Regions from separate parts of the Streptomyces sp. NPDC001493 genome, predicted to be linked through region 3. Evidence: riboswitches for the same ligand, from Rfam matches in the RefSeq annotation. Region 3 holds a riboswitch; each other region holds the start of a gene.

Region 1 (9,846 bases), on a different contig from region 3:
TGAGATGGGCGGTGTGGGCCTCCTTCACCGCGGGCCAGTCGTCGCAGCGACACCGGCGAGACACCGAGGGTCGAGCACTTCGCGAACTGGATCTCACCTTGCCCTTTATTGTCTGGCCCGGTCGCGATCGATGACGGTCTCGGGTCGCCTGACGGCCTTGCCCACGTCGTAGCGGGTCGCGGGACGCTGGTTCTTGGAGCCAAGGGGCCTGCCAGGGCCGGGCCGGTTGGGTTTCGGTGCACGGGCTGGGCATGGCAAGTGAGCACGGAGGTTCCCGAAACCCCGCCGCACGCGGGCTGGGGTGAGCCGAGCGGGCTGGTGTCATAACCCGCCCTTCGGCACGGAGCAGGGCGTCCGTGAGCTCGAACAGTTCGTCGCGGTGCGCGTCCAGGCACGCGTAGAACGTCGCTCCGGAAGCGTGACGCTTAGGCGAACGCTTCCCCTGGCCCGTCAAGGTGCGGCAGGCTCATCCCTACGGCCTTCGTTCTGCGGAGGCCGGTCAGCTGTCCGGAGAATCCTCACGTAAGAGCTCGTAACACGATCATGGTCGGGTCTTCTTGAGGCGTCGGTAGCAGATGAGGCTGCAGGCGAGGGAGACGAAGGCGTCGTGGAGTTCGGTGCGGCGTTCCCAGCGGACGGCGAGTCGTTTGAAGTGGTGGAGGAGAGCGAAAGTCTGCTCGACGACGTATCGCAGCTTGCCGATGCCCTTGATGTTCGGTGATCCCTTGCGGGAGATGACGGGCAGGATTCGTCGGCGACGGAGCTCGTCGCGGTGGGCGTTGGAGTCGTAGCCTTTGTCCCCGAGCAGAAGCCTCTGGTCGTCGGCGGGGCCGGCCGGGTCGGCCCGCGACGGGCGGGATCCCGTCGACCAGGGCCAGGGTCTGGGTGACGTCGTTGACGTTGGCCGCGGTCGTGATGACCTTGAGCGGTGTACCGCGTCCGTCGCAGATCAGGTGGTGCTTGCCGCCCGTCTTCCGCCGGTCGACCGGCGACGGACCGGTGCCGGCGCCCCCTTTTTTCGCGCGGATGTGAGAACCGTCCACACACGCACGTGACCAGTCGAGTTCGCCGACCGCGTTCAGCTCCGCGAGCAAGACCCGATGCAACTGTTCGAAGACCCCTGCCCTCTGCCACCGGTCCAGCCGACGCCAGCAGGTCTGCCCCGAGCCGAACCCGAGCTCCAGGGGCAGGAGTTGCCAGGCTATGTCGTTGTAGAGGACGAACAGGATGCCCTGGAGGCAGAGCCGGTCCGACACCGGACGCGGCCCCGGCGACCGCTCCGGCCACGGCGGCAGCAACGGCTCGACCAGAGCCCACAACTCATCGTCCACGATCCACGGTCGGGTACCCACACCCTCACGAACGGCCGAATCATCACACCGGTAACGGCCTACCAGGACGATTCAGCAAGATCGTGTTACGAGCTCAAAAGAACCGGGACGTTATCTGTCCCAGCTCGTACCAGTACCACGACGACACGACACTCCTGCCGGAACTGGTCGGATCGGGTGGCGACGACGTCAAGTCCCGCGACGAGTATGCGTTCGCCTCGACCTACCAGTCCGCCGGAATGCCCAGTGCGATGAACGGCCGTAACCCGGTCGGGTCGGGCGACGCCTGCGTGCAGACGTACGCCACCCGGGTGCAGCAGGGAACGTGGAAGTTGTACGACGATGACCGGTATCCGCTTCCCACCTTCAAGGAGGTCTGCGGCCGCTCCTCGATGTCACAGTGGCAGAACGGCGGTTCCATGAACCGCTTCGCCGGCTTCGCCTCGTACTTCCGCCTGCTCGACTCCGACTCCTACTGGGTCGACATCCCCGGATTCGACGGATGCACCGCCAAGGCGCCGCTGGTGCGATGCACCATGACGCCATAGCAGGGCCGCAGTGAGCGGGTCGGTCCCCGGAGACACTCTCCGGGGGCCGACCCCACCCTCAACCCCAGCCGAGTGCGTCGCCGTGCACGACCGGCGTCTCGCCGAAGAACGGCGTGCCCTCCTCCACGGCGTCGGCCAAGGCCACAAGGAACGCGGTGAGCGAGGGCCATAGCTGCGCCTCCCCGCCTGTCTCCTTGAAAAAGTAGCCGACGCTGCCCCGGCCCGGGCCTGGCCCGGTGTCAACGAAGAGGCAGCTCGCACCGTCGTGGTTCGCCGCCCACGGGATCCAGTCCAGACGCCACCAGTCGGCCTCCACATCCGGTCCGTCCACCAGGGACACCAAGCGCGCACGCAGCGCCAGCGCCTCATCTACGCCGAGGAGACCGCACCCGGATACCAAGAACCGGCCTGCCTCGGTGGGGAGCGTGCCGTCACAATGTGCGTACAACTCGCTCAGTTCCTGTGGGAGATCCTCTCTGGCAACAGCTGGCCGTACTGCGGCCAGACTCCCTGGGGCCATCACGGCCAGCCACTCCGTAAGCCGCGTCCATGCCTCCCCGAACGCGTCATTCCCCGTCATGCCCACTCCTCCGTAGGCGCCCGTTCGGGGTGGACACCGACCAGGTTCGTCTGGACTGCCAGTAGCCGGCCGTGGCCGCGGGACACACTTCCGAGCGCTGCTCGGACCCTCGAAGCTCGTGATGCCGTGTCTCTTTGAACATGGAGTCTCCTCTCATAGCGGTCTTTCGTGCTTCCATATCTGCAGGGTCGCGGAGGAGGATCTCGAATGAGGATGCGTCAGAAACGCGGGGGCACACCTGAGCCGTCGACTCCCTGGAGCGAGGTCGCGCCGAGACTGTGGATGGGCGGCCATCAGTGGACCGACTCTCTTGGGCAGAGCCACGCTGCGGTCGTGGGTACTGAGTTTGACCTGGTCATCAGCCTGTTCACCCGACCCGGCCACGGCCCTGAGCCTGGCGTTGGCCATCTGATCACTGAGATCCCCGATGGCCCGCTCACCGCCGAGCAGATCGAAGCCGTCCAGCAACTGGCCACTGCCGCGACCCACACTGTGCGGCGCGGACGTACGGTTCTGGTCCGCTGCAACGCCGGCTACAACCGCTCCGGCCTGGTGGTGGCGCAAACCCTCATCGAGCTGGGCCAGTCCGCAATGACGGCGATCCAGCTCATCCGGGAGAGGCGGTCGCCCTGGGCCCTGAACAATCAGATGTTCGAGAAGTACCTCACCACAGGCCTCGATGTCGCCTCTCTCCTGGTCGGCCTGGACACCACTACCTGACCATATGGAGGTTGAAGATCGCCCCAAGACCAAAAGAACGAGCTCACCGGTCCTGAACCGGCACGCGATGCTTCCCCTCAACTACGAACCATTACATGCCAATCAGCAGCTCGAAAGAGAATCTGATCATCCGCCAGCAAGGTCAACATGGGGTCGCCAACCCTTCCCGCGGACTCCAAACTCGGGAACGGCCACAGGCGGGGCCAACACCTCCATCTACCCCGTCGCCCCAGAAGTGGCATCCGCAGGAAGCGGTCGGGCAACTACTGAGACTTCACCACAATGACGACGCGTCTGGCCCCGTCGCCGCAGGTCAGCGCACCCTCCCTCGCGGTTTCAGGGGGGTGGCCGGGAGGACCGGAGCGGGCAGACGCTCGCCGTCGTATCCCGTCACCTCACCGAATCCCCGCCCTTCCATCCAGTCCTGCCGAGCCTGCGCGATCTCGTCACCGGATCGCCCGATGAAGTTCCACCACATGACGATCTCCTCCGCGAACGGTTCACCCCCGAGGAGCATGAGCCCGGCGTCGGACTCGGCACGCAGGGGGAGTTCGTCGCGGCCGCAGCCGAGGTAGAGCATCGATCCGGGGAGTACGGGCACGCCGTCGACATGGGCCTCGCCCGACATCGACAGGACGGCGTACTCGAAGTCCGGGTCGAGCGGCAGGCGGGTCTCGGTGCCCGCCGCGAGGGCGAGGTCGGCGCCGACGATCGGGGTGTAGGCGGTGCCCGGCGAGACTGCTCCGTCGATCTCGCCGAGGATCACCGTGACAGTGAGGCCGGGGGCCGTCACCGTGGGGAGGCCGGCGTGGTGCTGGAAGTGGGGTTCGACGTGGCGGTGGGCCTCCGGAAGGGCCACCCACAGCTGGGCGCCGTGCAGAAACTTGGCGTGACTCTTCGGGCTCTCCTCGGAGTGGCTGATGGCCCGGCCCGACGTCATCAGACCCAGCTCCCTGGGGCGTACGGTACGCAGGCTTCCGAGGCTGTCGCGGTGGAGCACCTCTCCCTCGTGCAGCCAGCTCACTGTCTGCAGTCCCATGTGCGGGTGGGGCGGCACCTGCATGCCGGGCTCGTCCGCGATGTCGTCGGGGCCGTAGTGGTCGACAAAGGCCCAGGCGCCGATCATGCGACGGCCGAGGTTGGGCAGCAGCCTGCGGACTTCGGTGGACTCGCCGAGCCGTACGTGGCGCGGGGTGAGGAGTTCACGTACCGGTTCGGCGACGACGAAGCCCCGCCCTCCGCAGACGGACAGCGTGGCCTGGCGATCGAGGTTGCTCATGGTGGTCAACCTATTGCGCTCCGGCCGGGCCGGAGGGTAAGTGGCGCGATCGTCACCTCGCCGATTTAGTGGAATATTCAACCACCGGGGTATGTTGTCGCGAGCACACGGGCGGGAGGCCGGAACGGCCGCCCCGCCGGCGGCAGAGGAGGAACCACATGGACGAGAACTACTACGAGTTCGGCACGGCCGCCGACCGCTGGAACCGCGCGCAGTTGTTCTTCGACGCGAAGGAGTACCTCACCGCGGCGCGCATTCTGGGCGGGCTCGTCGACGAGGTCCCGGAGCAGGTGGCCCCGCGCCTGTTGCTCGCCCGTGCCTACTACCACTCGGCGCGGCTCGGGAAGGCCGAGGCGGAGCTGCGGATCGTCCTGGAGCGTGACCCGGTCGAGGACTACGCGCGCCTGCTGCTGGGACGCACGCTGGAGCGCCAGGGCCGGCACGAGGAGGCCGCGCCGCACCTGCGGGTGGCCGCCGCCCTGAACGGCGACTTCAGCACCGACTGACCTTCCCCGGTGGCGGCGGCCGTCGCGGCGCCCCGGTCCTCGCCGAGGACCGGGGCACCCCCGGTGGTACGACGCCGGCGTGTGCGGCCGGAGAGTCTCTCCGGCCGCACACGCGTGGGACGCCCACGCGTGGTACGGGACAGCCGCGGGGTGGTCAGCCCACCGCCCCGGCTGTCCGGTGCGCGCTGTCCCGGAAGGTCTCGCCCCGCCCCCGCGAGGGAAGCAGCAGGCGCTCGGTGAGGGCACCGAAGATCAGCCCGAAGCTCACCCAGAGGGTGGCCTGGACCGCGAGGGTGGAGAGCCGGAATTCCCAGAGCAGGGTCGCCGGGAAGTCCGCGCCCACCTCGTCGAACGACGGCAGGAACACGTACGCGAGTCCGATCAGCAGGACGTATCCGGCGGACGCGGCGACGGTCGCGTTCCAGTTGCCGAGGCGCGGCGCGAGCCGCCTTCCGGCGATGACGGCGGCGACGGCGAGCAGGACGCTGAGCGCCACCATGAGGAAGAACAGCCCCGTACGTTGGCCGATGGTGTCCGGGTTGCCGACGGCCGGCGGGTTGGCGGGGTACTTCAGGAACGGTACGAGGTAGACGGTCAGCAGCGCCGCCCCCGCGACCAGGGCCGCGGTGGCCCGGGGGCCGAAGTTCCCGATGCGGCCGAGGGTGTAGCAGAAGACGAGTGCCGCGATGCCGCCGACGGCGACGCCGAAGACGAGGACGCCGGTGGCGAGACCGCCGGTGGCCTGCATCGTCCGGCTGACCAGTTCCTCGCCGCCGTGGTGGTCGTGGTTGTGGGCCTCTTCCAGGGCGATGGACGCGTCCACCCGGGACTCACCGAGGAAGTAGGCGACGAGGAGTGCCGCGACGCCCGCGAGCAGGCCCGCGAGCATGCCGCGGACCAGGAGTGCTCGAACGGATATGGAGTTCATGAGAGTTCGGTTCCCCTGAGGTCTAGTGGCAGGGGAAGCCGAGAAGGTGACGGCCGTCGTGGACCCACTCGTGAACGGCCTCGCCGGAGAAGACCGAGGTGGCGCCCTGCTCCGCGCCGACGAAGTACAGCAGGACGAGCATGAGGATGCCGAAGAAGACCGCCCACGGGGCGATCGCCTTCAGCGATATGGGGGTGACGGCGGGTACGCCGGTCGAGGGTGCGGCAATGTGTGCCATGGCAGAACCTCCTGAGGGAACACGCGTCCCGATCGTGGTGCCTGAGACGACGGTGTTGGGTCTGACTTCCCGCAGGTACGGGTTCACAGTGGCGCGACCGTGCCGGATTCTCACCGGACTTCCGTTACGCCGTCGTCATGCTGGTCAGACCATAGCGCCTGCGTTCGGGCGCCGCCATGGGGCGTCGCGCCATCCTCTCCTCAACACCATTGCTCAGAGCGGCTGTTGAGAAAAAAGATCCTTCCGCGACGACCTTGCGGGTGACATTCGCCTCACCGGCACCGAACCACGCACCGAACCACGCACCGCGTGAGGCCGGTTCACCGGCGACGCCGTCGGCCCGCTCGGCTCCCCCGCCGCCGGCATCTCCAGTCGCGCGCCGCGGTTCCGGCCCCGCCACCCGTCCGGCCCGGGCGGAAGGGTGGACAGCCCGGTCACGGCCGGCCCGAGCACCCGGGCTCCACCGTCCGCGGCCGCACCCGCTCGACCGGCCGCAGGTCGGGAGGCTCTTCGCGATGTGGATGTGGCGATCGGTGCCGTGGGCGAGGCGAGGACGACCTGACCGGTGAGGCCACCCGGGTCGCGGCCCGCCCTCCCGGGCCAACTTCGACAAGAACATCGCCCAGGGCAAGCACCACGCCCAAGCCCTCCTCTGCCTCGCGGGACGACGAGCCGACGTCCTCTTCGCGATGCTCTGCGACGGCACCTTCCACGAACCCCAACCCGCCCGGTCTGTTTGACCGAACACCACGCTGCGAGCGCTCAGGAGACGGGCCGATCTGCGACGTCTCGGTACTCGTCCACGAGCCGGAAGAAGGCGTCGAGCGGAGATTCACAAGGAAGGTTCTCCACGATCGCGGCGTCCCATCCAGTCGCCATCGACCATCCACGGGTCCTGCTGAGCCAAGCGGCAAATCCTCCGCTTCCGCGATGAAACGGGAACTCCTCATCGGCATCGTGGACCTGAAGAGCGAGGTGGTAGCCGAACATCATCACCGCCAGTTCCCGCAACGAGCCGTTACGCACCCATGCGTTCGGCCGCTGCCGAACGGCATCCAGCAGGTCATAGACGTCCCGCCACTCTTCAACAGCGCGCGCCTTCGACTCTCCGCCTGACACTCCCACCGCATCCCCCTCTCCAGCCGACACCACCGGCAAGCTAACCCGCCACCTTGACGAACCACATAGGGCCCCCTGCCACGCTCCCCGCCGCGCCCAATCGTGCATGGTCACGCACAGTTGTGCACCCGGCGGAACGATCGCAGCAATTCCGCACGCTCACCCGAGGCCGGGCGTCCCTCACCCTCGCCCCCGTCATGGCTGAAAATCGCCCAGAGGATTTGCGCCCGCACGGCGGCCGGCACGACGATCCCCCGCGCCCTCATCCCACCCCTCCCCGGCGGCCCACCACGGGCAACCTGCGGCATCACACCAGCTCAAGCTGCATGCACATCTGCACTCCCCCCGCTCACGGTCAACATCTCGACACTCTCGAAAGCTTGGCCGGAAGTCGTACCCGCAGCCGTCACGCGCAGATCGCTTCGCACCTGCCTGTCTGAAACCGACCTACGCACGACCCTTGACCTCGGCGCGCGGCGGCGCCTACTTTCCGTGCAGCGATTCGCCATATTGACCAACGTTCATATACATGAACTCGGAAAGGTGCTCCATGCTAGAGGGCGTTCTGTTCTTTCCCGTGACTCCGTTCGCTCCGGACGATTCGGTGGATACCGCGAAGCTGGCGGAACACGTACGGAGCGGAGTCCGCGCCGGGGCGGGTGGGGTGTTCGTCGCCTGCGGCACCGGGGAGTTCCACGCGCTCGGTGTGGAGGAGTTCGCCTCGGCGGTGCGGACGGCGGTGGAGGCGACGGGCGGTCAGGTGCCGGTCTTCGCCGGTGCGGGCGGTTCGCTGCCGCTGGCCCGGCAGTACGCGCGGGCCGCGGAGGAGGCCGGTGCCGACGGGCTGCTGCTGATGCCTCCGTACCTGGTGGCGGGAGAGCCGGCCGGGCTGGTCGCCTACGTGCGCCAGGTGGTCGCGGCCGGCTCGCTGCCGGTGATCGTCTACCAGCGGGGCACCGCGCGCTTCGACGTTCCCTCGGCTCTCGAAGTGGCCCGGATGCCCCAGGTCGTGGGCCTCAAGGACGGCACGGGTGATCTCTCCCTGCTGTCCCGGATCGTGACCGCCGTCCGCGCGGACGCCGAGTGCGGTGGCGCGGAATTCCAGTTCTTCAACGGGATGCCCACCGCGGAGGGCACCGTGCTCGCCTATCGCGGCATCGGGGTCGAGCTGTACTCGTCCGCGGTGTTCTGCTTCGCCCCGGAGATCGCCCTCGCCTTCCACCGGGCCGTCACCTCCGGGGACGACACCACCGTCCAGCAGCTCCTGGGCGGCTTCTTCCATCCTCTGATCGAACTGCGCGAGAAGGTTCCCGGTTACTCGGTCGCCCTGGTCAAGGCCGCGGTCCGGCAAGGGGGCCTCGACGCCGGCGGCGTACGCCCGCCGCTGACCGATCCCACGCCCGAGCACCTCGCGGAGCTGGAACGGATCGTCGCGCGGGGCCGCGCCCTGGTGACGGCCGGGGCAGTCAGCGGCGCCGGTGACGTTGCCGGGGAGGTGCTGTGATGAGCGACAGCCTGCGGATCACCCGCATCGAGATCACCCCCGTGGCGTTCAAGGACCCGGCCCTCCTCAACGCGGTCGGCGTCCACGAGCCGTACGCGCTCCGCGCCGTCGTCGAGGTCCACACCGACCAGGGCGTGTCCGGGCTCGGCGAGACCTACGCCGACGAGGGGCATCTGCGCCGGCTGCGTACGGCGGCCGACGCGATCACCGGCATGGACGTCCACGCCACCGGTCCGATGCGCCGGAGGATCGCCGAGGTGATCGGCAGCGACTCCGGCAGCGACGGCCACGGCCTGACGGGCATGATCACCACCAGCAGCACGGTGGACCGGGTCTTCTCCCCCTTCGAGGTGGCCTGCCTGGACATCCGGGGCCGGGCCGTCGGCCGCCCGGTGAGCGATCTGCTCGGCGGTGCGGTACGCGAGCAAGTTCCCTTCAGCGCCTACCTGTTCTACAAGTGGGACGCGCACCCGGGTCACGAGCCCGACGGCTGGGGCGCTGCCCTGGACCCCGAGGGGATCGTGGCTCAGGCCCGGCGCATGGTGGACGAGTACGGGTTCACCGCCATCAAGCTCAAGGGCGGGGTCATGCCGCCGGAGCAGGAGGTCGAGGCAGTCCTGGCGCTGCGCGAGGCGTTCCCCACCACCCCGCTGCGGCTGGACCCCAACGCGGCCTGGACCGTGGAGACTTCGCTGAAGGTGGCGCGCGACCTGGAAGGGGTGCTGGAGTACCTGGAAGACCCCACTCCGGGACAGGAGGGCATGGCCAGGGTCGCCCGCGAGGCCTCGATGCCGCTGGCCACCAACATGTGCGTGGTCGCCTTCGACGAACTGCACTCCTCGGTGCGTCAGGACGCGGTGCAGGTGGTCCTCTCCGACCACCACTACTGGGGCGGCCTGGAACGCTCGAAGCTGCTGGCCGGGATCTGCGACACCTTCGGCATGGGACTGTCCATGCACTCCAACTCCCATCTGGGCATCAGCCTGGCCGCGATGACCCACCTGGCCTCCGCCACGGAGAACCTCTCCTACGCCTGCGACACCCACTGGCCGTGGAAGGACCCGGCGGAGGACGTGATCGTCCCCGGAGCCCT
Region 2 (9,846 bases), on a different contig from region 3:
GACATCGCCTCCTGGATACGTGCCGGAGGGCCGGGCGTGGCCCCGCGCCCGGAGATCCTCGACCTCTACACCTTCGAACCTCCCGGGCGCCGGGGCCTCCGGTAGGACCGGCCCCGGCGGAGGACGGCCGACCGGCGGGGGAGGACGCCCGCCCGCCCGCCCGGAAGCGGCCCGGGCGGCGGGAAACGGTCGGGATTCGCCCCGGCCCGCGCACGTCCGACGCGAGCCGGGCCGACGGGGCCGGGACGCCCGAGACGTCCCGGCCCCGCCGTTGCTCCCGGGCCCCGCCGTTGCTCCCCGGGTCAGGATCCGGACAGCTCGCCGCGGACCGTACGAGCGGCGGCGACCAGGTTCTCCAGGGACGACCGGGTCTCGGTCCAGCCGCGGGTCTTCAGGCCGCAGTCGGGGTTGACCCACAGCCGTTCGGCGGGAATCGCCTTCAGGCCCTCCCGCAGAAGTCCGGCGGCCTCCTCCGTGCTGGGAACACGCGGGGAGTGGATGTCGTAGACGCCCGGTCCCGCCTCGCGCGGGTAGCCGTGGGCCGCGAGTTCGCGGGCGACCTCCATGCGGGAGCGGGCCGCCTCCAGACTGATGACGTCGGCGTCGAGATCGTCGATGGCCTGGACGATGTCGCCGAACTCGGCGTAGCACATGTGCGTGTGGATCTGCGTACCCGGCCGTACGCCGCCGGTGGTGAGCCGGAAGGACTCGGTCGCCCACCCCAGGTACGCGGCCCGGTCTGCGGACCGCAGCGGAAGCGTCTCGCGCAGGGCGGGTTCGTCCACCTGGATCACCGAGGTACCGGCCGCCTCCAGATCGGCGACCTCGTCCCGCAGCGCGAGCGCGACCTGCCGGGCCGTCTCCCCGAGCGGCTGGTCGTCCCGGACGAAGGACCAGGCCAGCATCGTCACCGGCCCGGTCAGCATGCCCTTCACCGGACGGGCGGTGAGCGACTGCGCGTACGAGGTCCAGCGCACGGTCATCGGACCGGGCCGGGAGACGTCGCCCGCCAGAACCGGCGGCCGGACGCAGCGGGTGCCGTAGGACTGGACCCAGCCGTGCCGGGTCGCGAGGTAGCCGGTGAGCTGCTCGGCGAAGTACTGCACCATGTCGTTGCGTTCGGGTTCGCCGTGCACCAGCACGTCGAGCCCGGCTTTCTCCTGGAAGGAGACGACCGCGCCGATCTCGGCCCGGATCCGTTCCTCGTAACCGGCCGTGTCGACGCGGCCGGCCCGCAGGTCCGCGCGTGCCGTCCGTACCTCGTCGGTCTGCGGGAACGAGCCGATGGTCGTCGTCGGCAGCAACGGCAGCTTGAGGTGCGCGCGTTGGGCGGCGGCGCGTTCGGCGTACGGCTGGGAGCGCCGGCCGTCGGCGGCGGTGACGGCCGTGGTCCTGGCGCGTACGGCGGGGTCGCGGGTGACCGGGGAGGCGGAGCGGGAGGCGAGGTCGGCACGGTTGGCGGCGATCTCTCCGGCGATCGACGCGGTGCCCCGAACCAGGCCCTTGGCGAGGGTGACGACCTCGGCGGTCTTCTGCCGGGCGAAGGCCAGCCAGCGCAGGATCTGAGGGTCGATGTCCCGTTCGGGTGCCGTGTCGATCGGGACGTGGAGCAGGGAGCAGGACGCGGCGACGTCGACCCGGTCCGCGAGACCGAGCAGAGTGGCGAGGACGGAGAGCGACTTCTCGTAGTCGTTGATCCAGACGTTGCGGCCGTCGACGACCCCCGCGACCAGCCGTTTGCCCGGCAGCCCGCCGATGGCGGCGAGTCCGTCGAGATTGGCGGCGGCCACGCCCGTGAAGTCGAGTGCCAGCCCCTCGATCGGGGCCCTCGCCAGGACGGGAAGAGCCTCCCCGAGCCGGTCGAAGTAGGACGCCACGAGCAGCTCGGGCCGGTCGGCGAGACCGCCCAGCTCACCGTATGCGCGGGCCACGGCGTCCAGTTCGGCCGGGGTGCGGTCCTGGACGAGGGCGGGCTCGTCCAGCTGGACCCACCTGGCACCGGCGGCCCGCAGATCGGCGAGCACCTCCGCGTACACCGGAAGCAGCCGGTCCAGCAGGGTGAGCGGTTCGAAGTCCGCGGGTGCGCCGGGGGCCGGCTTGGCCAGCAGCAGGTACGTCACCGGGCCGACGAGCACCGGCCGGGCGGTGTGCCCGAGGGCGAGGGCTTCCGCCAGCTCGGAGACCTGCTTGCCGGAGTCGGCGGTGAACACGGTGTCGGGCCCGAGTTCGGGGACGAGGTAGTGGTAGTTGGTGTCGAACCACTTGGTCATCTCCAGCGGCGCGACGTCCTGGGTGCCCCGCGCCATGGCGAAGTACCCGTCGAGCGCGTCGGCGGCCACGGCCGCGCGGTGACGCCGCGGGACGGCGCCGACCATGACGCTGGTGTCCAGGACGTGGTCGTAGTACGAGAAGTCCCCGGTGGGCACCTCCTGGATACCGGCGGATGCCAGCTGCTGCCAGTTGGACCGGCGCAGCCCGGCCGCGGTCTCCCGGAGCTCGTGGGCGGTGATCCGGCCCTTCCAGTAGCCCTCGACGGCCTTCTTCAGTTCCCGGTGCGGGCCCTGGCGGGGGTAGCCGTACACGGTGGATCGTGCTGCCGCGGCTGCGGACTTCGTTGTCACGGAAATCTCCTTCGCGAGATGACTCCTGAACACCCCGGGAACGGGACGCGGACGCGAAGGAATGACGGAACCGGACGGATCCCGGTACGCCGCACGGGCGTGACGGTCCATCCGATGTGTACGCCGACCCGCCCACGAGGTCACCGGGATATCCGCACACAAATGGTCGTGTGCGGGCAACGGGCAGGTCTTCGGACTCGCGGGCGCGTCTGCTGTGCAGACTCCTACTGGCCGTCGCTTCCCAGGTCCCACCGGACCCAGTGCGTATGACGGCGGTCGTTCCCACTCACCGCTGCGGGGCAGTCCCGGATTCCCACCGGGTTCCCTCTTACGACGCGCCTGCCTGGCGGACAGGGCGAACCAGCTGCATCGCCAGGGTAGAGGGTGGAAGTCGACGCGGCGCACCTCCGTTCACATTCCGGAACGTGAGGCGGTCCGGAACGTGAGGCGGTCCGGAACGTGAGGCGGGGCCCCTGGCCGTGCGAGGGGCCGGAATGGTGCGGTTGACCGGGTGGACGGACCGCTCATATGTTTTCCGCGGAGTGATGGCACGAGGAAGCCGGTGGAATTCCAGCACGATCGCGCCACCGTGAGCTCGCCACCGGCAGATGGCGAGTCGGACACCCGAGCCCTCATCCCGCCCGCATTCGCGAGGGACGCGCCATCCCGAAGAGAGAGCCAACCGTGAGCATGCCGCCCGCGTTCCGACGGAATTCCCCACGGGACACCCCGGTCGCCGCACCGGTCCGCCGTTCCGCCACCGGGCCGGTATCCGCATGACGGATACGACGGATACGGCCACGGCGACGGCCCTGAGCGAGTCGGTCACCGTCCTGGGCCCGTTCTTCGCGCTCCGGATCCATCCGCTCGGTACCGAACCCGACGGCCCCTGGCAGCCGATGTCCCGCCCGCTGGTCGAAGCACGAGTCGCCGCGGTCGGAGACCGGCTGGCCGCGGCGGGCGGCCGGCCACCCGGCTCGGTGGAACAGCGCGTCGCGGCCTCCGTCGCGCATCTGGGGCTGGCCGCCCGGCTGATCTCCCCGGCCCTGGCCGCCGCGGTGCTGCACGACAGAGTCCTCGCCCCCGGCCTCACCGAGCTGCGATGGCAGCCCGTGATCGGCGGACCGATCCCCCTCTCGCTGCCCGACAGCGCCGTCGCCGACGGCCCGGCGGGATCCCCGGAGCACCTCGCCGACGAACTCAGCACCCGCCTGCTGGACGGCCCGCTGCGCGAACTCGCCGACATGGTGGGGGAGTTCTCCGTATCCCGGCACATCCTGTGGGGGAACACCGCCTCGGCCCTCAACGGGGCGGCGACCATGATCGCGGCCTCCCGCCCGGAACTCGCCGCCCGCACCCGCACCCTGACCTCGCTCCTCCTCGCACGCCCTCCGCTGCGCTCCACCGCGACCACGGCCGACGGCGGAGCCTTCAGGCGCCGTAGCTGCTGCCTCATCTACCGCGCCGCCCCCGACCGCAGGGGCCCCCTGTGCGGGGACTGCGCGCTGGCCCGCTGACGCCGACCCCGGCTGCTTCCCGGCCGCAGGCCGAACCGCGTGGTGCGGGGCGCGGGACGGAGCCCGTGCGGGGCGCAGGACGGAGCCCGTCCCCGTGCGGCCATGAGGCAGGGGACGGGCTCCGTCGGGCTGCCTACCGGCCGGTGCCGGTCAGCCGGATGTCGCGGGACGACGCACCGACGTAGATGTTCCTGCGGCCGGTGGTGCGGACCCAGTGGGAGCGGGCGGTGTCCCAGTACGAGAGCTGCCGCGCGGTCGCCTTGAGGGTGATACGCCGGGAGGCGCCGGGCGCGAGGTCGATCCGGTCGAAGGCGGCCAGAGCGCGTACGGGGAGTTCGACGGGTGCGCCCTGGGGCGAGCCCAGGTAGAGCTGAGGAACCTCGGCCCCCCTGGTCCGGCCCTTGTTGGTGAGGGTGAAGGAGACGCTCAGGCCGCCGTCCCGGGTGGATTCCACGGAGAGGTGGCTGTACCCGAAGCGGGTGTAGGACAGGCCGTGGCCGAAGGGCATGAGCGGGGTGACGCCGGCCTTGTCGAAGCCCCGGTAGCCGGTGAAGACGCCCTCGCTGTACCTGACAACGTTATCGACACCCTGGTAGCGCTCCGGGTGGGCGGGGTCGTGGACAGGGTGGTCGGTCAGTTTGTCCGGGTAGGTGACGATGACGCGTCCGCTGGGGTTGGCCCGGCCGAGGAGCAGGTCGGCGACGGCCCAGCCGCCTTCCTGGCCGGTGTATCCGGCGTGCAGGATCGCGGCGACCTTCTTGCGCCAGGGCAGTTCCACGGGGCCGCCCACGGTGAGGACGACGACGGTGCGGGGGTTGGCGTTCGCCACGGCCGTGATCAGGTCGTCCTGGTGGGAGGGGAGAGCGAGCGATCCGGTCTCGGCCGTGGAACCGACGGTTCCTCCCGTTCCGTTGAAGGCGAAGACGACGGGGGTGTGAACCCGGCGGGCGAGGGCGACGGCCGCCTTGACGTCGGCGGCGGCCTGCTCGGGGGTGACCCAGGCGAAGCGGACCTGCACCGGACCCCGGTCGGCGACAGTCTCGGCCCACGCCGTCGCGGTGATCTTCACCTGGTAGGAGCGGCCGCCGGTGAGGACGCCGGTGGTCTGGCCGTTGTCCAGGCCGTCGGTGGTGGGCACGATGCTGGACCACTTGCGGGTGAACGCGTCGCGGACCGAGGCGGCGGTGGCGATCTGGGTGCCGTCGAGCGAGAGCGACAGGGAGGCGCCCCAGCCCTGGATCTTGAGGGCGTACTCGCCGGTGGACGGGGGCACCAGGGTGCCGGTCCAGGTGGCGGTGGTACCCGCGTCGAAGGCGTGTGCGCCGGTGAAGTCGACGGTGTGGTCGGTGGAGGTGGCGCCGGAGGCGTCCGTACGGGTCAGGCCGGAGGGGAACGCCGAGGCGGGGACGGCCCTGCCGGTGAGGTCCAGACCGACCTCGTACCCGATCCGGGCGTTGCGGGCGGTACGGCGCAGGGCGTCCAGGGGGCCGACCATCCGGTCCTCGAAGCCGTAGGCGCGCTCGCCCGCGACGGTGACGGCGACCTGCCCGGCGGTCGGTCCGATGAGCGCCAGGTCCGCCAGCGCGGCCCCGCTCAGCGGGAGCCCGCCGTTGTTGGTGAGCAGGACGGCGCCCTGGGTGGCGACCTCACGGGCGACGCGGGCACCCTCCGCCACGTCGACGGCCTTCGGCGCCTTCTTGCGGCTGCCGTCCAGCAGCCCGAAGGCGTCGTAGCGGCCGAGCAGCCTGCCGACCGCCGTGTCGACCGCGGACTCGGGGATGCTGCCGTTCAGCACGGCCGCCTTGAGCGGGTCGCCGAAGTAACTGCCGTTGGGCATCTGCATGTCGAGGCCGGCCGCGATCGACGTGCTGTGGGTGGCGCCCCAGTCGGAGGTGACGAAGCCCTCGAAGCCCAGCTCGCCGCGGAGGATGTCGGTGAGGGTGGCGGCGCTGGAACCGTTCCACTCGCCGTTGATGTGGTTGTACGCGGCCATCACCGAGGCGACACCGGCCTGGATCACGGCCTCCCAGGCGGGCAGGTAGATCTCGTGCAGGGTGCGTTCGTCGATGACGAAGTCCGAGGTGTTCTGCCCGACGGACTGGTTGTTGGCGAGGAAGTGCTTCGCCTGGGCGAACATGCCCTGCGCCTGGATGCCCTGGACCTGTGCGGCGCCGATGACGCCGTTGAGGTACGGGTCCTCGCCGGACTGGTCCTTGTTGCGGCTCCACAGCGGCGAGCGGGACAGCTCGATCTGCGGGGCGAGCAGCACGTCCATGCCCAGCGCCCGCCCCTCACGGCCCATCACCGCGCCGTACTCCCGGGCGAGTTCGCGGTTGAAGGTCGCCCCGAGCGTGGAGACCGGGGGCAGCCCGGTCGCGGACCGCGCCACGTTGACCCCCGCGGGCCCGTCGGTGAGTCGCAGCTCGGGGATGCCCAGGCGGCTGATGCCCGGCAGATAACCGGCCTGTCCGAGGCGCTGGGGGTCCGTCGCGCCGTGGACGAGGGAGAGCTTCTCGTCCAGCGTGAGCTTGCGCAGCAGTGCCGCGACGCGGCTGTCGCGGGTGCGGGAAGCGCCGGTGGTGGGCGATGCCGCTGCGGCGGGGGAGGAGGAGAGCGGGCCCGCGGCGGCGATGAAGGCGAAGGCGGCGGCGGTACCGCCCAGCCTCTGCAGGATGGCGCGGCGGGTGTGCTCGGCGGTGGTGGACTGCGGCTCGGACGCGGTGAGGAGCGGGTCGCCTGACATGGCTGTGGCCCTTCCGGTGAGGGTGTGCCGCGCGCCTCGGGAGTGCGGGTCTCCCGGCGGACGCGGCGTGGAAAGCCGGGTCCCGCAACCCGGCTCTGGGCGTGACGCACCCAGCGGGGTCGCGACACCGGCCCTGACGTGCCGGTGTCGCTCTTCGCTTCGATGCGAGTACGGCGTGAGTCTCAGCCGGGGTTGCATATGCCGTCAAGACTTCGGTACGCAGGTCTTTTCGGGCGCCGATCGGGTTTATTTCTTGAAGGATCGCGTCTGCGGGTTCTTCTGTGAGCGGGCTGTGTACTGCCCCGTCGGGGCCCGATGCCCGCGCGGCAGGTGGGATTCCATGGTGGCGCGGAGGCCCGCTGGGCCGTTCATTCGGTGAAGGCGCGGAGCCGGGTACCGGGAGCCGGGTGCCGGGACTCCGGGTGCCCGTGCGGGTGACGCCCGGAGTCCCACCCGCGCTCCCGCGGTGTGCCGCAGCCTCCGCCGACCGGTAGGCGGCCGCGGCCTCGCGGACGCGTCCGAGGCGGCGGTCACAGAACTCCTCTTCGGTGACAAGCTGTCGGAAAACGCATGGTTCCGGGGCAAGTAGGCTCGTTCTCGAAAAGGCGACCAGGGCGACGAGCGAACCGGCCGACAGGCGAACAGTCGCGAAACCTGAGGGAGTTGACCCGCATGGGCGAAGTGGTACGGGTCGGCTCCAGGGCGAGCAAGCTGGCGAGAACGCAAGCCGGCGCATGGCTAGCGCCCCTGGCCCGGCAGTTCCCCCACGTCTCCTTCAAACGGGAGATCATCCTCGAAGGCGGCGATCAGGACCGGGTGACACCCACACTCGCCGAGGTCGCCAGGACCACGGGCGGCTCCTCGTTCTCCACCAACCAGGAAGCGGCGCTGGTCACCGGACAGATCGACGTGATCGTCCACTCCCTCAAGGACCTCCCCACGGGCGTCACCGGGGGAACGACGCTCCTCACCACCCCCGGCCCGCGTGAAGACGTACGGGACGTCCTGTGCGGTGCGACCCTCGCCGGACTTCCCGAGGGTGCGACCGTAGGTACGGGCGCGCCCCGGCGGGTGGCTCAACTCCTCGCCCTCCGGCCCGATCTGCGAGTGGTGCCGATCCGGGGGAACGTCCCCGGCCGTCTCGCCAGGACCACCAAAGGGACGCTGGACGCGGTGGTACTCGCCGCGGCCGGACTGAACCGGCTGGGGCTGTCGTCCGCGATCCACGAGGTCCTCGACCCGGTCCTCTTCCCTCCGTCCCCCGGGCAGGGCGCACTCGGAATCCAGGTCCGCACCGACTCGCCGGCCGCCCGGCTCCTCGCGGCCACCGGTGACCTCCAGGTCGACGCATGCGTACGAGCAGAGCGCGCCCTGCTGGCGGAGTTGCACGGCGGCTGCTCCGTACCGGTGGGGGCGTGGGGGAGGATCGCGGCGGACGGACTGCTCCACCTGTCGGCCGCCGTCACGTCCACGGACGGGACGACGCAGATCACCGCGGACGGTGCGGGCCCGGCGGGCGAACCGGAGGAACTGGGACTCCGCGTCGCCGCCGACCTGTTGAGCCAGGGAGCAGCCGCGATCCTGGAGGCGACCGTTCGGCTCTGAGCGCACGGGGTCTCTCCGCGGTCGTCCTACGACCCCTGGCTCGGCGGTACGCCCGGTACGTCCCGGTACGCACTCGGACGGCAGTGCGCGCACACGCCGAGAGGGGGCGGGCGCGTGGACGGGTCCGGACCGGCCGAGCTCGTTCCGCATGGAAAGCGATGACAGGTCGTCGGCGCAGGCAGGTTGGAGGGTGTGGCAACGGCTCGCTCGAAGGGCTCTCTCCGCGCGAGCGGAGGTGAACCGTTCGGGAAGGGAAGCACATGGGGAAACACGCGCGCTTGCCGCGCGACCGGAGGTGAACCACTTCCGGGGAGGAGAAGGCGTCGGCCATCTCCCGCGTCTTGGCCGCCGGTTCGCCCCGTCGCGGTCCTGGAATCGTGAGGTGACCATGGTGGGGCCGCGGTAGCACTGGTCCTCCGGGCTCGGCCGTCGGGGTCTCGGAGTTCCCCGGCGCGACGCCGTGATCAACAGCCCTGGTCCCCCTGGACCTTCGGGATCCATCATCAGTGGTCCGCTCCAGGGACAAAACTTCAGACGGTAGGTTCGACCTGCCGGTGCGGGGCCCTTGCGCACCGCCGCGCGTCCGATCGGGAGCCGTACCGGGGCCGACAGCATAGGAGGCTACCCACCTTGTCCGAGACCCCCGCCCTGCGGGCCGACTGCGCGAACTGCTTCGGTCTGTGCTGTGTCGCGCTGGCATTCTCCCGATCGACTGACTTCGCGATCGACAAGGAGGTCGGGGATCCTTGCCCCAACCTCCAGCAGGACTTCCGCTGCGGAGTCCACGACAGGCTGCGGCCCGCGGGTTTTCAGGGGTGCACGGTGTACGACTGCTTCGGCGCGGGACAGAAGGTCTCGCAGGTCACCTTCGCCGGGCAGAACTGGCGGGAGGACCCGGACGGTTCGCGGCAGATGTTCGCCGCCCTCCCCGTCATGCGGCAGTTCCACGAGCTGCTCCGGTACCTCTGCGAGGCGCTCGCCCGCCCGGCTGCCCGGCCGGTCCACCGCCAGGTCCGGGCGGAGCTGGAGAAGATCGAGCGTCTGACCCTCAGTGACGTGGACACCCTCCTCGGCCTGGACGTGGCGGCGTACCGGGCTGAGGCGAACGTACTGCTGCTGCGAACGAGCGAGCTGGTGCGAGCCGAGATACCGGGCAGGAAGAAGGATCGCCGGGGCGCGGACCTGTTCGGGGCCCGGCTCAGGGGTGCCGATCTGCGCGGGGCCGATCTGCGCGGCGCGTATCTCATCGCCGCCGACATGACGGGCGCGGACCTGCGGCTCGCCGATGTGATCGGCGCGGACTTCCGGGACACGGTCCTCGTGGGCGCCGACCTCACCGACTGCCTCTTCCTCACCCAGA
Region 3 (9,846 bases):
CGACCCGTCCCCTCGCTCCCCGGGCACGCGCGGACGCTCGCGCGGCATCAACTGCCCGACTGTTGCAGCCGCATTGCGGGTTCGTGGCAGGGCGGTGGAACGTCTTCCCGGTGCGCACGGCTCACCCTACGGTCCGTAACCGGCCCGCGGTGAAGCCGCGTCGGCACCACCTCTCCGCATTCATCGAGGAGCGCCCATGGTTCACACCCCGCTGTCCGAGTCCGCGTACGACCGGATGCGCATGCGCCAGTGGGCGGACGGCAGGGCGCGGGGCGCCGGGATCGGCCGGCGGGATCTGCTGAGGCTGGTGGCCGCCGCTTCGGTGGCCGTTCCGCTGGCCTCCGCTGCGACTCCCGCGCGGGCGGCGGAGTCGCTGCCCGGTGTGGTGAAGCCGCTGCCCGCCGACCTGTTCACGATCCGGGGCACCAACGCGGAGACCAACTTCGCCGCGCTGCGCACGACGGGGCTGCTCACCCCCACGGACCGCTTCTTCGTACGGAACCACACCGCGACACCCCGCATCGAGGCGGCCGACTGGAAGCTCACCGTCTGGGGCGACGGGCTGACCGGTGATCCGGTGGACTTCTCGTACGACGCCCTGCGCGCCCTGCCGTCGGTCACCCGCACCACGTTCATCGAGTGCGCGGGCAACGCCCGCAGCTTCTACACCACCCAGCAGAACCAGCAGGTCAGCGGCACGGCATGGACCCTCGGCGCGATCGGGACCGCGCGCTGGCGCGGAGTGCCGCTGCGCACGGTGCTGCGGCGTGCGGGCATCGGCCGGCACGCCGTCGACGTACTGCCGCGCGGTCTGGACGCGGAGGTGGTGACCGACGGTGTGAACCTGGGGCGGGTGCGCCGGCCGCTGCCGGTGTCGAAGGCCCTGGACGACGTGCTGCTCGCCTACGAGATGAACGGCGAGCCGCTGCCGCCGGACCACGGCTTCCCGGTGCGGCTGGTCGTGCCCTCGTGGGTGGGGGTCTCCAACATCAAGTGGGTGGGCGACATCGAGGTGAGCACCGAGCCGCTGGTGTCCCCGTGGAACACCACCCTCTACCGCCTGTTCGGACCCGGCTATCCCGCGGAGGGCAGCGCACCGCTGACCCGGCAGACCCTCAAGAGCGCCTTCGAGCTTCCGCTCGGCGCGTCCTTCACCGCGCACCGGCGGGTCGAGCTGACCGGGCGGTCCTGGTCGGGCGGCGCCCCGGTCCGGTCCGTCGAGATCAGCACGGACGGCGGTGTCCGCTGGCGGCGGGCCCGGCTGCGCGACGAGCCGCGCGCCGGGAGCTGGGTGCGCTGGTCCGCGGGCTGGGTGCCGGACCGTACCGGGCCGGGCGTCCTGCTGGCGCGGGCCACGGACCGGTCGGGGCGGACCCAGCCGGAGACGGCCGCGTACAACACGCAGGGGTACCTCTTCGACGCCGTGGTACGCCACCCGGTGACGGTGGTCTGAGAGCGGCGGGGATCTACCCGAGCGAGGCGCCACCGCCCGGCCGGCTCGGCTCGCGTGCGTCACGCAGGTGGCGCAGCGCGCCCTCGAGTACGGCGGCGTGCACGGCCCTGGCCAGGCGTGCGCCCCAGCGCGAGCGGGGCCCGGCGAACGGTTCCGCGCCCTCGGCGCCCGGGGCGGGTGCGGCGACGCAGACGGCGTCCGTGGGGGTTCCGGAGCAGTCGAGCCCCGCGTCCAGGAGCGCCTGCACCTTGGCCTCGGTGGCGGTGGCGACCGCGTTGACCAGGGCGGCGTCGCTGAGGGCGACCGGAAGGACGACGACGATGTTGACCGTTCCGGGCGGCAGCGGGGCGTCCGCGCCCGGCGCCGGGGCGGCCGCCCAGCCGCGTACGCCGAGGCCGCTGGTGACGGTGGCCGTCACGCCCTCGTCGTACGCCTCGGTGTAGGCGCTGACGTCGGCGGCGGTCATGAGTCCGGCGCCGGGTCCGTCGAGTCCTTCCGCCGCGGCGATCTCCGCGAGGTGGCGGTCGGGGTCGAGCCTCGGGTACCCGCCGGGCACCTGGGCGTTGAGGATCCAGGCGCGGGGGCCGATGCCGCCGCCGAGGACCGCGCTGCTGCATACCCGGCTGCCGGGGGCCAGCCGCCAGACCAAGTGGCCCAGCCGGTGGCCGTCCTCGTGCCGGGTGCGCAGGCGGCCCTGCGGGACCGGGCGCGGGAGGGGTACGGAGGCGATGGCGGTTCCCGGGGTGTGCGGCGGCCGGCCGTGGTGGACGGCCCACCGGTGCGGACGACGACGGCCGGTCGATCCTACGCGCGCCCCCGGTGCCGCCGGACACCGGCCATACGCCTCCCGACCGGCTTCCGGACGGGCCGGTGTGCCGCCTGCCGCCTGCCGCCTGGATCGTCACCCGTATGGCCTAACGGGTGGCCCGGGTCACCTTTCCCGGCGGTCGCGGGGCGGGGCGGGCGCGTGGCCCCCTGCCTGCCGGGCACCCGATGGCCGGTGGGTTGCAGGGGCCATCCGGGTGAGGCGCGATGGAACCGGGCGTGCCGCACCTGAGTGGACCCACCACAGGACGCGTCCGGGCGAGGAGGCATCGGTCATGGCAGCCGCTGACGGTTTCACGGATTCCGGAGAGCTCGACGGTCTCACCGTCTACGACAACGGGGGCGAGAAGGTCGGCAGTGTCGGCCGCGTGTACGTCGACGACGACACCGGCAAGCCCGACTGGGTCACGGTCAAGACCGGCATGTTCGGGATGAAGGAGAGCTTCGTCCCGCTCGCCGGAGCCCGTCGGGTCGGAGCGGACCTGCACGTGGCGCACCCGAAGGAGAGCGTCAAGGACGCCCCCCGGGTCGACGCGGACGCCCATCTCTCCGTCGCCGAGGAGGAGGAGCTCTACCGCCACTACGGACTCACCAGGAAGCCCAGGAGCACCGCCGGTACGGGCATGGGCGCGGACGGCCGGACGACGGCCGGCACGGGAGCGATGGGCGGCGCGGCCGGAGCGGCCGCCGGCGCCGGGGCGGCGGGCGCGGCCCGCACCACCGGCACGGGCAAGGCGACCGGCGGTACCGCGGGCATGACGAGTACGGGCATGACGGGCGCCGGCACGCACCGGGACACGGACGCCACGGCCGGAGCACGGCCGCTGGCGGGCGCCGGCGCGAGGTCCGCCCCCGACATGTCCAAGGCCGACCTCGCCGGCCAGGAGGAACTCATCCGCTCCGAGGAGCAGTTGCGCGTCGGCACGGAGGAGTACGAGAGCGGGAAGGCCCGTCTGCACAAGTACGTCGTGACGGAGGAGGTCACCCGCACGGTGCCCGTCTCGCACGAGGAGGTTCGCGTGGTCCGGGAGCCGTTGGCGCCGGGCGAGAAGGTGACCGGGCAGAGCGCCATCGGCGAGCAGGACGTCGAGGTGACCCTGCACGCCGAGCGCGCGACCGTGCGCAAGGAGGCCGTGGCCGTGGAACGGGTACGGCTGGAGAGGGACCGGGTGACCGAGCAGAAGGAGGTCTCCGCCGAGGTCCGCAAGGAGAAGATCGACTACGCGGACGGCACGGAATCCACCACCGGCAAGGACATGGGCGGTGATTTCGGGCCGGGCGGACGTCGCTGACCTCCGGCCGTCCCGGGAGCAGGACCGAGGGCCGACCCGAGCAGGGCGCGGGGGCGGAACCGGAGTGACGGTTCCGCCCCCGCGCCCTGCTCACGTGCCCCGCGCCCTGCCCGGGTCACGCCCCGGCGGCGGGCAGGAACCGCACGCTGGGCAGGAACCGCACGCTGGGCCGCCCCTGCGGGCCGTCCCGGGTGACCACGGAGCGCACCCGGTAGACGTCCTCGATGAGCCGCTCGGTGACCACCTCGTGCGGGGTGCCCGCCGCGACCACCCGTCCGCCGTCCAGCACGACGACCAGGTCGCAGAACATGGCGGCCAGGTTCAGGTCGTGCAGGGCGACCACGCACGTGAGGGGCAGTGAGGAGACCAGGGTCAGCAGGTCGAGCTGGTGCTGGATGTCCAGGTGGTTGGTGGGCTCGTCGAGCAGGAGTTCGCGGGGCTGTTGGGCGAGGGCGCGGGCGATCTGGACCCGTTGGCGTTCGCCGCCGGAGAGGGTGTGCCAGGACTGCCCGGCGCGGTCGGTCAGTCCGGTCCGTTCCAGGGCCTGCCGGACGGCCTCGTCGTCCGCCGGGCCCGGCGCGGACCAGGCGCGGCGGTGCGGGATGCGCCCGAGGCGTACGACGTCGAGGACGCTCAGCTCGACCTGGGTCGCCGCGTGCTGGTCGACCACGGCGACCCGCCGGGCCACCGTGCGCCGACCGGTCGCGGCCAGCGGTTCGCCGTCGAGTGTGACGAGGCCGCCGTCCGGTGGCAGGACGCCCGCGAGCACCCGCAGCAGGGTGGATTTCCCGGAGCCGTTGGGGCCGATCAGGCCGACGGTGGCGCCGGGCGGCGGGGCGAGGGTCACACCGTCGAGGATGAGGCGGCCGCCGGCCGCCCGGCTCACCCGGTCGGCCCGCAGTCCCTGGGCGGGGGCGGTCATACGACCCTCCGGGTGCGGTGCAGGACGAGCACGAAGGCCGGTACCCCGATCAGTGCGGTGACCACGCCGACCGGCACCTCCTGCGGGTCCAGGACCGTCCTGGCGAGGGTGTCGACCCAGACCAGGAAGACGGCGCCGGCCAGCGCGGTGACGGGCAGCAGTCTGCGGTGTCCCGCGCCCGCGAGCGCCCGGGCGGCGTGCGGCAGCACCAGGCCGACGAAGCCGATCGCCCCGGCCGAGCTGACCAGCGCGGCGGTGAGCAGCGCGGTGGTGCAGAGCAGCACGGTCCGGGTGCGGGCGACGTGGACGCCCAGCGTGGCCGCGGCGTCCTGCCCGAAGGCGAAGGCGTCGAGCGTACGGGCGTGTGCCAGACAGATCGCCAAGGTGACCACCACCACGCCGGTGCAGAGCTGGACATCCGTCCAGCCGACACCGCTGAGCGAGCCGAGCAGCCAGAACAGCACTCCGCGGGTCTGCTCCGCGTCGGCGGCGGTCATCACGGTGAACGAGGTGAGCGCGGAGAAGAGTTGCATCACGGCGACGCCCGAGAGCACGACCCGGTCCGTGGTGCCGCCGAGGGTGTGGCTGAGGAGGAGGACCAGCGCGAACGAGGCGAGCGCTCCGACGAAGGCGCCCGCCGAGAGGGAGACCGCTCCCCCGCCGACGCCCAGCACCACGACCACGACCGCGCCGGTGGACGCCCCCGAGGAGACGCCGAGGACGAAGGGGTCGGCGAGCGGGTTGCGGAGCAGCGACTGCATGACGGTCCCGCACACCGCGAGCCCGGCGCCGCAGACGGCCGCGAGCAGGGTGCGCGGCATCCTGAGGTCCCAGACGATGCCGTCCCGGATCGGGCTCAGCTCCGTTTCGCCGAGGCCCAGGTGGGCGGCGACCACCGACCACACGTCGGCGACGGAGATCCGGGCCGGGCCGATGGTGACGGCCACCGCGACGGAGGCCAGGAGCAGTACGGTTCCGCCGCCCCACAGGAGCGGTTCGGGCACGGCCCGCAGGCCGGTGCGCCGCCCGTACGGTACGGACCGGGCGCCGGCGTCGGCCGGCACCGGGCGGGTGCCGGCCGGCACGGCGGCAGGGGCGCCCGCCGGGTCGCCGTCGGCCGTCATCCGGCGAGGCCGAACTCGCGCAGCCCCGCCGCGACGCGCTCGATGCCCTCCACCGTGCGGATGGTGGGGTTCATGGCCTGGCCGCTGAGCAGGACGTACCGCTTGTTCCGTACGGCGTCCATGTTCTTGGTGACCGGGTTGGACTCCAGGAACTCGATCTTCTTCTCGGCGCTCTCGGCCGTCTGCGACTTGCGGGTGAGGTCGCCGATGACGAGGACGTCCGGATCGCGGTCGGCGATGGTCTCCCAGTTGATCTGGGGCCATTCCTCGTGGGTGTCGTCGAAGACGTTCTTCGCGCCGAGTTCGGTGGTGATGATGCCGGGCGCCCCGCAGCAGCCCGCCAGGTACGGGGCCTCGGAGTTGGCGAACCAGTACATCAGGGTGGTGCCGGAGGCGTCGATGCCGTCGGTCGCCTTCGCCACGCGGGCCCGCAGGTCCTGGATGAGCTTCTCGCCCCGTTCCGGTACGCCGAACACCCGGGCCAGGTCGCGTATCTCGCCGTAGACGCTGTCCAGGGTGAGGGCGGTGGAGCGGGCGCCGTCGCCGTCGCCGCTGTTGTCCTTGCCGGTGCAGTCGGAGGGCGAGACGTAGGTGGGGACGCCCAGGTCCTCGAACTGTTCGCGGGGGGCGACCCCGCCCTTGCCGAGGGTGGACTCGAACGAGGCGCTGACGAAGTCGGGTTCCCGCTCCAGCACCTTCTCCGAGGAGGGGGCGTTGTCGGAGAGCCTCGGGACCTTCGCGTTGGCCTTCTCCAGGCCCTTCATCACGGGGTCGGTCCAGGTGGCGGTGGCCGCGAGCCGGTCGGCGAGGCCGAGGGAGAGCAGGATCTCCGTCGATCCCTGGTTGAGGGAGACCGCGTGGTGCGGGGCGGAGGTGACGGTGACGGTGCGTCCGCAGTTGTGGAGCGTCACCGGGTATCCGTCGACGGCCGCACCGGCGGCGGCCGGTGCGTCGTCTCCGGTGCCGCCGCAGGCGGTCGTCAGCAGGAGCCCCGCCGTCAGCAGGGCGGCGCGGCGGGCGGATCGGGCCACGCGCGCGTGCCAGGCGTCGCCCGACGGGCGGGGCTTTCGAAACACGGCCATGGGGGGCACGGGGTACCTCGGCGTCTCTGGGCCCATGCGCGGGGCCCGTTGTACGGAATGCTGCGGCCCGTACGGGTCGCAGGGCGCCAGCAGGTCTTCGGACTCGGGTTCGTGCGGACGGGGCGCCTTCCCGGGAAACCCGTGGGTCTCCCAGTGGCCGTGGCCCCGCCCGTCCCCCTCACCGCTGCGCGTCAGTTCCGGACTCTCACCGGATTCCCTGACCCCATGTGTGGAGTGCGACTGGCACTGGGAAGCTATCACGCCCCGCCGCGCCGGCCGGATGCCTGTTCGGTGCCGTACGACCACCGCCACGGCCCCGGACCGGGTACGCCGACGGGGCGCCGCCGGAGGTCGTCCGGCGGCGCCCCGCTGTTCACGGCTCCCGGGTCAGGGCAGCCGCAGTGCGATCACGGCGTTGTGGCCGCCGAACCCGAAGGAGTGGCTGACGGCCCGGCGGACGGCGACGGGCCGGGGCGCCTTGGTGACGCAGTCGATGTCGAACCCGGGTGCCGGGGCGTCCAGGTTGGCGATCGGCGGGACGAGCTGGTGCTGGAGGGTCAGCACGGTGAGCGCGGCCTCGATGGCGCCCGCCGCTCCCATGCAGTGGCCGAGCACGCCCTTGGGCGCGGTGACCGGCGGCCGGTGCGGGTAGGCCCGGGCGATGAGGGCGGCCTCGGTGGCGTCGTTGAGCGGGGTCGCGGTGCCGTGTGCGTTGACGTGGCCGACGTCCTCGGCGCGCCAGTCGGCGTCCCGCAGGGCGGCGTCGACAGCCGCCCTGGCCACCTTGCCGGAGGGGTGCGGGCTGGTGGGGTGGTGGGCGTCGGTGGTGGCTCCCGTGCCCGCGATCAACGCTCTGGGGACCGCCCCCCTGGCCACGGCGTCCTCAGCCCGTTCCAGCACCATGATGGCGGCGCCCTCGCCCATGACGAGGCCCGCGCGGTCCTCGGCGAACGGGCGGCAGAGCAGCGACGGGTCGCCGTCCGGCAGGGCCGCCGCACCGGACCGGGCCAGGCCCGTCATCGCCACCGGGAAGACGATCGACTCGGTCGCCCCGGCGACGGCGATGTCGCACTGACCGCTCATCAGCATGTCCCGCGCCACCGACAGGGCGGTGACCCCGGACGAACAGGCCGTGCACGGAGCCAGGCTGGGGCCGGTGGCCCCGAGCTGGATCGCGATCTCCGCGGCGGGCATGTTGGGGATGGTGAGCAGGATGCCCGCGGGCGAGGACGCCTCGGCCCCCAGCCGGTCCAGCACCACGGCCTGCTCGGAGAGGGCCGCCGACCCGCCGCTGCTGGTACCCACCACGACCGAGACCCGGGCGCCGTCCCAGCCGCCCGGGTCGAGACCGGCGTCGGCCACCGCCTCCCGGGCGGCGAGCACCGCGAACTTGACGTACTTGCCCATCCGGTAGGCGGTCCGGCCGCCGACGGCGTCGTCCAGGTCGATGCCGGTGACCGTGCAGGCGAAGTCGACCGCGCACCCCTCCAGTTCGGGAACCGTACGGGCCGAGGACACCCCGGCGAGCACGCCCTCCCAGGTGGAGGCCGTGTCGTTGCCCGCCGGGGTGATCATGCCCAGTCCGGTGACGGCGATCTCGGGCCTCTTCATCGGGTGTTGCTCACCGGCTCCCCGCGGCGGGAGGCGGTACGGATGAACTCCGAGATGTCCGCGAGGGTGGCGTCCCGGTGGAGGGTGTCGACGGGGGTGTGGATGCCGAGGGTTTCCTTGATGATGACCGCGAACTCCGCCACCGCCAGCGAGTCCATCTCCAGGCTGTCCATCGTGGACTCCGGGTGAATCTCGGCCGGGGGCACCTTGAACGTATCGGTCAGCACGCCGACGATCTTCGGATGAATGGCCTTCATGATCTTCCTCTTGTATTCGGCACATACCTGGGGGGTGGCGGGCGCGTTCATCGGGCCCATCTCGGTAACTGGCTGAGCCCCATCTGGTTACGCCTTCCGGCGAACCGATTCCTCTACGCCCACCTGCGGCTTCTTCTGCCCCATCGAGACAACGAAGGCCGTTCCCCAGTACGCCAGAAGGGTGGCCCTCACCCCCAGTGAGCCCATGGCCTCACGTACCCGTCGGACGCGTCCCCGAGAAGCGGTCGCCGCGCTCCCTCCCTCGCCGGTCACCGGGCGGCCCGCTCCACCGGTCACCGCGCGCCCTCCCGGGCCGGGCGGGCGGAATCCCGGTGCCAGGGGCCTTCGGGATCGTCGTAGGCGTCGGCGTAGGCGGACCCCGCGATCGGCCGGTCGGCGAAGAGCTCGTCCGGCAGCGCGAACGACTCCACCAGCGCGGGGACGTGTCCGGCGACGGTGGCCAGGGCCTCCTCGTACAGGCCGGGCAGGGCGCGTACCTGCTCGGCCGTCACCCCCCCGTCGGCCAGCAGCTCCCCGCTGCCCTGCCCGACCTGTCGCAGCAGGAACAACCGCTCGACCTCGGCGAGCCGTTCGCGCGCGGGCCCCTCGGGCAGGGCTGCGAGGGACTCCGCGAACGCCCCGGCCGCCTGCCCCACCGCGTGCGCCTCCACACCGCGCAGGGCGTCCCCCGAGGCCGCGTTCCAGCGGCCGAGCGGGTCCCCGGGCGGGGCGGCGCCCATCCGCGACCGGGCCCGCGCGAAACGGAGGGCCTCCAGCGCGGCGAGCAGCCCGCGCAGGAACGCCGGGTCCCGGAGGTCTCCCGGCGCCTCCTCCACCTTCCCCGCGCTCTCCGTGTTCCCTGCTTCCCCTGCGTTCCCCGCCTTCCCCGCCTTCCCGTCGGCGGCGTGCTCCGGGGCCGAGAGCAGCATCTCGGCCGCCGCCTTGGCGTGCACGGCGAGGTTGTCCCCCTCGGCGGTGATGGTGCCCTCGATGCCGGTGACCAGCGCGGCGAGCCCGTTGTGCTCCAGCAGCCCCTGGGCGCCGCAGCGTTCGCGGCATTCCACGATCACGTCCCTGGCCCGCCAGGTGATCCACCCCTTGGCGACGGCCACCAGCCGCTCCGCCGCCCCCCGGTCCGTCTCGCCCGCGCCCGCCTCCCACCGGTCGAGCGCCCGGCGGTGCAGCAGACTCATCGCGAACACCGTGGCCAACGCCTCGGCCAGCGGCCCGTGATGGGTGCGGTGGGCGTAGACGGGGACCACACCGGTGCCGCGCGGCCC

Evidence for each region. Region 3 has a riboswitch for cobalamin ahead of ACWCWD_RS32380 (ABC transporter substrate-binding protein). Riboswitches for the same ligand answer to the same signal wherever they lie in the genome.
Region 1: it holds a riboswitch for cobalamin, as region 3 does, so the genes downstream of both, ACWCWD_RS02470 (CbtB domain-containing protein) here and ACWCWD_RS32380 (ABC transporter substrate-binding protein) in region 3, are expected to answer to the same signal.
Region 2: it holds a riboswitch for cobalamin, as region 3 does, so the genes downstream of both, metE (5-methyltetrahydropteroyltriglutamate--homocysteine S-methyltransferase) here and ACWCWD_RS32380 (ABC transporter substrate-binding protein) in region 3, are expected to answer to the same signal.

Annotation. Positions count from the first base shown of each region.
Region 1 covers NZ_JBSFHV010000001.1:634,239-644,084, reverse strand. Annotated here, with positions in the region: partial or broken gene ACWCWD_RS02510 (NF041680 family putative transposase) at 106-318, opposite strand; one part of gene ACWCWD_RS02505 (IS5 family transposase) at 542-808, opposite strand; one part of gene ACWCWD_RS02505 (IS5 family transposase) at 810-1,352, opposite strand; gene ACWCWD_RS02500 (hypothetical protein) at 1,415-1,879, shown strand; gene ACWCWD_RS02495 (SMI1/KNR4 family protein) at 1,938-2,459, opposite strand; gene ACWCWD_RS02490 (protein-tyrosine phosphatase family protein) at 2,793-3,179, shown strand; gene ACWCWD_RS02485 (pirin family protein) at 3,493-4,458, opposite strand; gene ACWCWD_RS02480 (tetratricopeptide repeat protein) at 4,617-4,964, shown strand; gene ACWCWD_RS02475 (CbtA family protein) at 5,119-5,892, opposite strand; gene ACWCWD_RS02470 (CbtB domain-containing protein) at 5,915-6,130, opposite strand; adenosylcobalamin (AdoCbl) riboswitch at 6,134-6,280, opposite strand; partial or broken gene ACWCWD_RS02465 (IS110 family transposase) at 6,718-6,870, shown strand; gene ACWCWD_RS02460 (hypothetical protein) at 6,893-7,279, opposite strand; gene ACWCWD_RS02455 (5-dehydro-4-deoxyglucarate dehydratase) at 7,800-8,753, shown strand; gene ACWCWD_RS02450 (glucarate dehydratase family protein) at 8,753-9,846, shown strand, end outside.
Region 2 covers NZ_JBSFHV010000018.1:80,829-90,674, reverse strand. Annotated here, with positions in the region: gene ACWCWD_RS24600 ((2Fe-2S) ferredoxin domain-containing protein) at 1-105, shown strand, start outside; gene metE (5-methyltetrahydropteroyltriglutamate--homocysteine S-methyltransferase) at 303-2,621, opposite strand; cobalamin riboswitch at 2,787-3,001, opposite strand; gene ACWCWD_RS24590 ((2Fe-2S)-binding protein) at 3,398-4,138, shown strand; gene ACWCWD_RS24585 (beta-glucosidase) at 4,272-6,881, opposite strand; gene hemC (hydroxymethylbilane synthase) at 7,554-8,486, shown strand; partial or broken gene ACWCWD_RS24575 (pentapeptide repeat-containing protein) at 9,117-9,846, shown strand, end outside.
Region 3 covers NZ_JBSFHV010000032.1:40,323-50,168, reverse strand. Annotated here, with positions in the region: gene ACWCWD_RS32405 (sulfite oxidase) at 197-1,453, shown strand; gene ACWCWD_RS32400 (adenosylcobinamide amidohydrolase) at 1,467-2,141, opposite strand; gene ACWCWD_RS32395 (PRC and DUF2382 domain-containing protein) at 2,554-3,570, shown strand; partial or broken gene ACWCWD_RS32390 (ABC transporter ATP-binding protein) at 3,686-4,438, opposite strand; gene ACWCWD_RS32385 (FecCD family ABC transporter permease) at 4,489-5,616, opposite strand; gene ACWCWD_RS32380 (ABC transporter substrate-binding protein) at 5,613-6,698, opposite strand; cobalamin riboswitch at 6,770-6,958, opposite strand; gene ACWCWD_RS32375 (beta-ketoacyl-[acyl-carrier-protein] synthase family protein) at 7,086-8,309, opposite strand; gene ACWCWD_RS32370 (acyl carrier protein) at 8,306-8,566, opposite strand; gene ACWCWD_RS32365 (acyl-CoA dehydrogenase family protein) at 8,860-9,846, opposite strand, start outside.